Regions from separate parts of the Bacillus sp. GW821-FHT11D08 genome, predicted to be linked through region 1. Evidence: riboswitches for the same ligand, from Rfam matches in the RefSeq annotation. Region 1 holds a riboswitch; the other holds the start of a gene.

Evidence for each region. Region 1 has a riboswitch for S-adenosylmethionine ahead of AC1RRX_RS06775 (phosphoadenylyl-sulfate reductase). Riboswitches for the same ligand answer to the same signal wherever they lie in the genome.
Region 2: another riboswitch for S-adenosylmethionine. It lies ahead of metE (5-methyltetrahydropteroyltriglutamate--homocysteine S-methyltransferase); the one in region 1 lies ahead of AC1RRX_RS06775 (phosphoadenylyl-sulfate reductase).

The regions. Positions count from the first base shown of each region.
Region 1 covers NZ_JBXARS010000002.1:639,323-644,180, forward strand. Annotated here, with positions in the region: gene AC1RRX_RS06755 (dihydroorotate dehydrogenase electron transfer subunit) at 1-385, shown strand, start outside; gene AC1RRX_RS06760 (dihydroorotate dehydrogenase) at 385-1,320, shown strand; gene pyrF (orotidine-5'-phosphate decarboxylase) at 1,289-2,008, shown strand; gene pyrE (orotate phosphoribosyltransferase) at 2,005-2,637, shown strand; SAM riboswitch class I at 2,739-2,843, shown strand; gene AC1RRX_RS06775 (phosphoadenylyl-sulfate reductase) at 2,971-3,672, shown strand; gene cysP (sulfate permease) at 3,685-4,749, shown strand; gene sat (sulfate adenylyltransferase) at 4,798-4,858, shown strand, end outside.
Region 2 covers NZ_JBXARS010000002.1:363,487-368,344, reverse strand. Annotated here, with positions in the region: gene AC1RRX_RS05595 (STAS domain-containing protein) at 15-848, opposite strand; gene AC1RRX_RS05590 (S8 family peptidase) at 1,068-2,027, shown strand; SAM riboswitch class I at 2,167-2,321, shown strand; gene metE (5-methyltetrahydropteroyltriglutamate--homocysteine S-methyltransferase) at 2,405-4,693, shown strand; gene yeiL (transcriptional regulator YeiL) at 4,742-4,858, opposite strand, start outside.

The sequences.
Region 1 (4,858 bases):
GACGGAAAAAGGCGTAAACGTCATTCATGTGCTTGGATTTCAATCAGCAAAGGATGTTTTTTACGAACAGGAATGTCGTGCGTACGGAGACACCTATGTGGCAACGGCTGACGGTACATATGGAGAGAAAGGGTTTGTCACCGATGTCATCCGTGAAAAGCAGCTCGAATTCGATGTCCTGCTAAGCTGCGGACCGACACCGATGCTGAAAGCTCTGAAGCAGCAGTACGGCCATAAAGAGGTTTATCTTTCGATGGAAGAGCGGATGGGCTGCGGCATCGGAGCCTGCTTCGCCTGCGTGTGCCGTACGGGTGAAAGCGATACATCCTATGTAAAGGTCTGCCTTGACGGGCCGGTATTTAAAGCTGAGGAGGTGGCGCTGTAATGTTAGAGGTGAATCTGCCGGGTCTCCAATTGAAAAACCCGATCATCCCCGCTTCCGGATGTTTCGGTTTCGGGAAAGAATATGCCGGATTTTACGATTTATCATGCCTCGGAGGCATTATGATTAAAGCAACGACGAACGAAGCCCGCTTCGGAAATCCGACGCCGAGAGTGGCGGAGACAAGCGCGGGAATGCTGAATGCCATCGGTCTGCAAAATCCCGGCCTTGAGCATGTGCTCAATCATGAGCTGCCTTGGCTCGAACAATTTGACACGCCGATTATCGCAAATGTCGCCGGTTCTCAGGTGGACGACTATAAAGAAGTGGCCGAGCACATCAGCCAAGCGCCGAATGTGCATGCGCTTGAGCTTAACATTTCATGTCCGAATGTCAAAACGGGGGGGATTGCTTTTGGTACTGATCCCGTCATGGCGGCCGAACTGACAAAAGCGGTGAAAGAAGTTTCCGCAGTGCCTGTGTATGTGAAGCTTTCGCCTAATGTCGCAAACATAACCGAAATTGCTAAAGCGATTGAAGCGGCCGGTGCTGACGGTCTGACGATGATTAATACACTCATCGGGATGAGGCTCGATCTCAAGACGGGACGGCCGATCTTAGCAAATAAAACGGGCGGACTGTCAGGCCCGGCGATCAAACCGGTCGCCATCCGGATGGTATACGAAGTCAGCCAGGCCGTTCAAATCCCGATTATCGGGATGGGAGGCGTTCAGACCGCAGAGGATGCATTAGAATTTCTTCTTGCGGGAGCGAGTGCGGTTGCCGTCGGCACGGCAAACTTCGTCAATCCGTTCGTCTGCCCGGAAATCATAGAACAGCTCCCCCGTGTACTGAGCCAACACGGCTTTCAATCTGTAAGTGAATGCATCGGAAGGAGCTGGAAACATGAAAAACAACCTGCCCATCATCGCGCTTGATTTTGCATCAGGGGAAGAGACTTTAACGTTTTTAGACTTGTTTGAAAAGGAAAGGCTTTTTGTCAAAACCGGGATGGAACTTTTTTATCAGGAAGGCCCCGCCATCATTCACCAATTAAAAGAACGGAACTGTGATATATTTTTAGATTTAAAGCTTCATGATATCCCGACTACGGTCAATAAAGCGATGAAGCGGCTGGCCGGCCTCGGCGTTGATCTCGTCAATGTGCATGCGGCAGGGGGCGCACGCATGATGCGCGCGGCCCTTGAGGGGCTTGAAGAAGGCACGCCGGCAGGCAGAAAACGCCCGTCTTTAATCGCGGTGACTCAGCTGACCAGCACTTCAGAGCAGGTGGCGAAGGAAGAGCTTCTGCTGCATAAGCCGCTGTTAGAAACGGTCGTGCATTACGGCAAAATGGCGGAAGAGTGCGGGCTGGACGGAGTGGTATGTTCGGTGCATGAAACAAAAGCCATTTATGAAGCGGTCCGGCCTTCATTTCTGACAGTCACACCGGGCATCCGCACGGCCAGTGACGCAGCTGACGATCAAGTCCGGACGGCGACTCCGTTATTTGCGAAAGAAAACGGTTCGTCAGCCATTGTCGTGGGCCGCTCAATTACAAAAGCGGAAAACCCCGTTGAAGCATATGAAGCAATTAAACTGGAATGGGAGGGCGTTCGCCGATGAAACAGGCTATCGCAAAACATCTATTACACATTGAAGCTGTCTTTTTACGCCCGAATGAGCCGTTTACGTGGGCGAGCGGCATTTTATCACCGATCTATTGTGACAACCGTCTGACATTGTCGTATCCAAAAGTGAGAAATGATGTGGCGGACGGGCTCGGCAAACTGCTGAAAGAGCATTTTCCCGAGGCGGAGATGATCGCGGGCACTGCAACGGCGGGCATTCCGCATGCTGCGCTTCTCGCAGACCGTGCAGGCGCACCGATGTGCTACGTCAGAAGCAAACCGAAAGCGCACGGCAAAGGAAATCAAATAGAAGGCGCCATTAAGAAAGGACAAAAAACAGTCGTGATTGAAGACTTGATTTCTACCGGGGGCAGCGTGCTTGAAGCTGCAGCGGCCCTTCAAAGAGAGGGCGCGGAAGTCCTCGGCGTCATTTCCATTTTTACATACGGACTGCCGAAAGCAAAAGAAGCCTTTAAAAAAGCGGGTCTTCCTTATTACTCGTTAACGGATTATGACACGCTGATTGAAGTCGCGCTTGAAAACGGAACGATTCATTCAGATGACATTGAGAAACTGAAATCATGGAAACAGAATCCCGAGTCAAAAGATTGGTTTAAAAAATAATGACAATAAAAACAGGCCTCAGGGCCTGTTTTATTATTCCTATCAAAAAACTCGGGTTGACTTCTGTTAGAATTGTGCTAAAATTTAGTACAAATCTAAAAAGCTTATCAAGAGCGGCTGAGGGACTGGACCGATGACGCCCGGCAACCTGCGTGTCATGCAAGGTGCCGCATCCAGAAAAATGCACAGCATTTTGAAGATAAGGGCTATACCGGGTCACTGTCTTTCATTCCGCTGGATTGAAAGTTTTTTATATGAAAAAAAGATTGAGGGATAAGACAACCGGCAGAAAACAACAGCTGTTTGATTGTCTCCGGGAGGAGGAAAGGAAAAATGCTAACGTATGACACATGGGAAGAGCCGGCGATTACATTTCCGGAAGACGATTCCTATAAAGGCGCGCTGTCCGTTTTAAAATGGGCATACGGCCACTACGGAGACCAGCTTGTTTACGCGTGCAGCTTCGGGATTGAAGGCATCGTCCTGATCGATTTAATTTCTAAAGTAAAGAAAGACGCGGAAATCGTGTTTCTCGATACGGGTCTTCACTTTAAAGAAACATATGAAACGATCGAAAAAGTGAAAGAGCGTTACCCGGGACTGAACATTATCCTGAAAAAGCCCAGCCTTACTCTTGAAGAACAGGCCGAGGCGCACGGAGATAAACTGTGGGAAAGAGAACCGAACCAGTGCTGCTACATCAGAAAAATTCTGCCGTTAAGAGAAGCGCTCGCAGGGCATCCGGCATGGCTGTCCGGCCTTCGCCGGGATCAAGGGCCGAGCCGGGCGAATACGAATTTCCTGAATAAAGACGACAAGTTTCAATCGATTAAAGTATGCCCGCTGATCCATTGGACATGGAAAGACATCTGGAGATATACTTCCAAGCATGAGCTGGATTACAATATCCTCCACGATCAGGGGTATCCGAGCATCGGCTGTGAACCGTGCACTTCACCTGCGTTTACCGCGGAAGATTTGCGGAGCGGCAGATGGAACGGCATGGCGAAAACAGAATGCGGACTGCATGAATAAAGGAGCTGCCCGATGGAATTAGCCGCTATTTTATTCTGCCTGTTTTTTGCCATGAATATCGGAGCCAGCGGAGCCGCGGCTTCAATGGGAGTCGCTTACGGGTCCGGCGCAGTTAAAAAGAAAACGTATGCGCTGATCATCTGCGCGGCCGGAGTCCTGTCAGGGGCGGTTATCGGCGGCGGTGAAGTCGTTAAGACGATCAGCGGCGGAATCATTCCCGAACAAACCATTACGCTCACCATTGTCTGCATTATTATCGGATCGGCGGCGCTATCATTATTCACGGCGAATGTGCTCGGCATTCCGCTGTCGACGAGTGAGGTCACTGTCGGGGCGATTGTCGGTGTCGGCGTCGCGTACAAAGTATTGTTTTTACAGCATCTTTTAGTCATCGTGAGTTTTTGGGTGCTCGTACCGTTCGTCGCGTTCTGTTTCACGTTTCTCGTCTCGAAGGTATTCAGTTCTCTGAATATTCGAGTCATTTCGAGTCGGAAACAGAAGATTTTAGGGATTGTGCTGCTGATTGCGGGGTTTTGGGAAGCTTTTTCAGCCGGAATGAACAATGTCGCAAATGCGGTGGGCCCTTTGGTTGCTGCGGGCGTGCTCAGCGTGTCCAAAGGAACGCTGTACGGAGGCATCTTTGTCGCTCTCGGCGCTCTGCTTTTAGGACGCAAAGTGCTTGAAACCAACGGGAAAAAGATTACGAGATTTTCAGCCGGAGAAGGCATACTGCTTTCAGGAACCGGCGCGGGGCTTGTCATTATCAGTTCCGTCTTCGGTCTGCCGGTCCCATTGGCGCAAGTCACATCATCATCAATTATCGGTATCGGAATGGCCAAAAACGGGCCGAACGTTTTTCATAAAGAAGTCGTGAAAACGATGCTCAAAGTATGGGTCGTTTCACCGTTTTTGTCACTGTCGATTTCGTATTTGCTTGTCTCCCTGCTGTTAAAAGGAGATTACTATTCCATCTTTATGATGGCCAGCGTGCTTTTGGCAGCTGGCGGAGCCGCCAGTCTGATGAAAGCCATCCGAAAAGAGAAACGCTCTGTCCATGAACAAGGCGGAGGCATTTAACTATTAATCTGAGTTTATTTATCTGTTAACTGGGAGGAATCATGTATTATGAGTTTAGCACCGCACGGAGGAACATTAATTAATCGGGTAAATGAGCAGTATGATCTTA
Region 2 (4,858 bases), 280 kb from region 1:
TTTTGTTATGTATGTTATTGATGATAATTGAGAGCCTGAGCGAGATTGGACTTGATCGTAATATCTGAGAAATTAATGCCGAGCTGTACGGCGGTTTGAGCGATTTCCGGCCTGATTCCGGATAAAGTGGACGTGACGCCGATCAATTTCAGCGCCTCAACTAATTTAAAAATCTGATGCGCCACCATCGTATCGACAACCACTACACCCGACAGGTCAATTAACAGATGTTCAATCAGCCGTTTTGCACATGTGCTCAGCGTATTTTCAAGAATGAATTTGGCGCGCTCCGTGTCAATATCGCCGACAAGCGGCAGCAGCGCCGTCCGTTTGCTCAGCGTGATAACCGGCGAGCTTAACTCCAAAATCATTTCTCTTTGCGCATTCAGCTGCATTTTTGAGTTATGCTCGGCATGATCGACAAACGTGTAAATCGTAAAATCAAATACTTGTACAATTAAATTCTCCCATTTCTTCCTTTCTCCCTGTGCAAACGAAGATTCATGTTTATCGGCAAACGCATCATAATAACTGATGTATAGTCTCCGGTTTCTCATGAATTCACGGACCACATACTGTACGGGAGTATCCAGATGCTTCTGGTCTTTCGCAAGCTCAATCACCCACTGCTCGAACTCTTCTAAAAATTCTTTTTTCGGCATGATATACATTTTATTAATATGCCGGTAAAATTCTTTATCCTGCTCCGTCAGTTCTTCTGTGATGACGGGATTTGTCAAAGAATAAATCGAATTCGGATCCGAATCTTCCATCGTTTCGATCCACTCTTTCGCAATTTGATCCACTTGTTCTGAAAAATAGTTGTATAATGCTTCACTTATCTTCATATCTCTTCTCCTTTCCCATTTCCAATTATACCGTCAGCGGATCATGAATGAAAATAAAAGCTGTTAAACTATCCATTTATTTGAAATTTTTTAGTGCGATAGATTACGCCTTTTTTATGAAAATGCTTCAAATGACTCTTTCCGGCCGGCATGCTCTGCCATAAAATAGTAGCAACACCCTTGTATCCACTCGCAAGCATAAAAAAGGAGGGCTTTTTTATGAATGGTGAAATGCATTTGATTCCTTATGTCACGGATGAACAGATCATGGAGGTGAACGAGCTTCCAGAGGGGATTAAAGTGATTAAGGCGCCAGAGTTGTGGGCAAAAGGGTTTAAAGGCAAGGATATTAAAATCGCGGTGCTTGACACAGGCTGCGACATCAATCATCCTGATTTGAAAGACCGGATTGTCGGCGGGAAAAACTTCACCGATGATGACGGAGGCAAAGAAGACGCGATTTCCGATTATAACGGACACGGGACACACGTTTCCGGAACGATTGCCGCCAATGATTCAAACGGCGGAATTTCGGGTGTCGCGCCGGAAGCAAGCCTTTTAATCGTTAAAGTTCTCGGCGGTCAAAACGGCAGCGGCAAATACGAATGGATCATTAACGGCATCAACTACGCCGTTGAACAAAAGGCCGATATTATTTCCATGTCACTCGGCGGGCCAAGCGATGTGCCTGAATTGAAAGAAGCCGTCACAAATGCGGTAAAAAGCGGTGTTCTGGTCGTTTGCGCGGCAGGAAACGAAGGCGACGGAGACGAACGTACAGAGGAACTGTCGTATCCAGCCGCTTACAACGAGGTGATCGCAGTCGGATCAGTCTCAATCGCCCGTAAATCGTCTGAATTTTCAAACGCCAATAAAGAGATTGACCTGGTGGCTCCGGGAGAAAATATTCTCTCCACCCTTCCCAACCATAAATACGGGAAACTGACGGGCACTTCAATGGCCGCCCCGCATGTGAGCGGAGCGCTTGCCTTAATAAAAGGGCTTGAACAGGACGCGTTTCAGCGGACGCTTTCTGAGGCTGAAGTCTACGCCCAGCTCGTGCGGCGGACCCTTCCTTTGGACATCGCCAAAACATTGGCCGGGAACGGATTCCTGTATTTAGACGCGCCTGAAGTGCTGATGGAAAGAGCCGAACAGGCACAGCTGCTGTCTTTCTGATATTTTTCTCATATAATGATTGATCAGCTTGTCACATCACCAATTTTTAAAATGTGAGATTTTCTATTGACAGTGATCTGAATAAACTGATAAGATAACCAACAAATGATGTAACTTTTCAAAAAAATTGAAATATTTTCTCTTATCGAGAGTTGGGCGAGGGATTGGCCTTTTGACCCCAACAGCAACCGACCGTAATTCCATTGTGAAATGGGGCGCGTGATTTTTGCGCCGAGACGACTGTCTCATAAGGCACGGTGCTAATTCCATCAGACGTGATCTGAGAGATAAGAGAGGCTTGCATTTTGAAGTTAAAGCCTCTTTCTCTCATGAGAAAGAGGCTTTTTTGTTACATCTCACTTAAAGGAGGAAACTTAATGACAACAATCAAAACTTCGAACCTCGGTTTTCCGAGAATCGGCTTGAACAGAGAATGGAAAAAAGCGCTTGAGGCTTATTGGAAAGGAAACACTGACAAAGAAACGTTTCTTAAAGAACTTGACGGTTTATTCTTATCAGCTGTCAAAACACAGCTTGACCAACATATCGATATCGTGCCGGTCTCTGATTTCACCCATTATGACCATGTGCTTGATACCGCCGTCAGCTTTAACTGGATTCCGGAAAGATTCCGCAGCATCACGGATCCCGTTGATACATACTTTGCGATTGCCCGCGGTGTAAAAGACGCCGTTTCCAGTGAAATGACGAAATGGTTTAATACCAACTACCATTACATCGTCCCTGAATATGACGAAAGCATTGAATTCCGTCTGACGAGAAACAAACAGCTTGACGACTACCGCCGGATCAAAGAAGAATTCGGAGCGGAAACAAAACCTGTCATCGTCGGTCCGTACACATTCGTCACACTTGCGAAAGGATACGAAGAATCAGAAGCGAAAGCGATTCAAAAACGCCTTGTTCCTCTTTATGTTCAGCTGCTGAAAGAACTTGAAGCTGAAGGCGTAAAATGGGTTCAGATCGATGAGCCGGCCCTTGTGACAGCTTCTTCTGAAGACGTCCGTGCCGCAAAAGAACTCTATGAAGCGATCACAAAAGAGCTTTCAGGACTGAATGTCCTTCTGCAGACATACTTCGATTCGGTTGATGCATATGAAGAACTCGTTTCTTATCCCGTACAGGGAATCGGGCTTGACTTCGTGCATGATAAAGGCAGAAACCTTGATCAGCTGAAAAAGCACGGCTTCCCGAAAGATAAAGTGCTGGCAGCCGGTGTGGTCGACGGCCGCAACATTTGGAAAATCGATGTTGAAGAACGCCTTGATGCAGCTCTGGATATCCTCAGCCACGCTGATGTTGAGGAGTTATGGATTCAGCCTTCAAGCAGCCTTCTGCACGTGCCGGTGGCGAAACACCCTGACGAGCATCTTGAAAAGGATTTGCTGAACGGCCTGTCATACGCTAAAGAAAAACTGGCGGAACTCGGCGTCTTAAAAGAAGGGCTTCTGTCCGGCAAAGCGGCCGTCAGTGAGCAGATCGAAGAATCAAAAACGGCACTTAAGGCTTTAAAAGCATTCGCAACAGGAGCGAACTCAGCTCAAAAAGAAGAGCTGAATCAGCTGACGGAAAAAGATTTCTCCCGGCCGGCAAGCTTTGAAGAACGATTGGCGCTGCAGAATGAATCACTCGGTCTTCCCCTTCTGCCGACGACGACAATCGGAAGCTTCCCTCAATCTGCAGAGGTGCGGAGCGCACGGCAAAAATGGCGGAAAAAAGATTGGACGGATGAACAGTACCAAGCCTTTATTAATGCGGAAACGAAGCGCTGGGTTGACATTCAGGAAGAAATCGGCTTAGACGTGCTCGTTCACGGAGAATTCGAGCGGACGGACATGGTCGAATACTTCGGTGAAAAACTGGCCGGATTCGCCTTTACGAAATATGCATGGGTGCAGTCTTACGGTTCACGCTGCGTACGTCCGCCTGTCATTTTCGGAGATGTCGAATTTATCGAACCGATGACGGTAAAAGATACGGTCTACGCCCAATCGCTGACGGAAAAACACATGAAAGGCATGCTGACGGGACCTGTCACCATCTTAAACTGGTCATTCCCGCGTGTGGATATTTCAAGAAAAGAAATCGCCTTCCAGATCGGGCTTGCCCTCAGAAAAGAAGTAAAAGCGCTTGAAGATGCCGGTATTCAGATTATCCAAGTGGATGAACCCGCGCTCCGCGAAGGACTGCCGTTAAAAACGCAGGATTGGGATGAATATTTAACTTGGGCCGCAGAAGCATTCCGGTTAACGACGTCTTCTGTGCAAAATGAGACGCAGATTCATACGCATATGTGTTACAGCAACTTTGAAGATATCGTAGATACGATCAATGATCTTGACGCGGATGTCATTACAATTGAACACAGCAGAAGCCACGGAGGATTTTTAGAATACTTGAAAGAACATCCTTACGTGAAAGGCCTCGGACTCGGTGTATACGACATTCACAGCCCGCGTGTGCCGGCAACTGAAGAAATCTATCAAATTATTGATGACGCGCTTGAAGTGTGTCCGACTGACCGCTTCTGGGTAAACCCGGACTGCGGACTGAAAACAAGACAGCAGGAAGAAACCGTTGCTGCATTAAAAAATATGGTCGACGCCGCGAAACAGGCACGAAAAAAACAAGCTCAGCTTGTATAATGAAAACAGCCATCCGTAACTTACGGGTGGCTGTTTTTTCTGGGCGTGCTACTTATTCTTCAGCGCCTTCGCAAGTTCACTTAGTGAATCATGCTGCTTAATTTGATAGCCCCGCCCTTCTTTTTGCAAATACCCTTTTTGGCAGAATTGCGTCAGCACATGCAA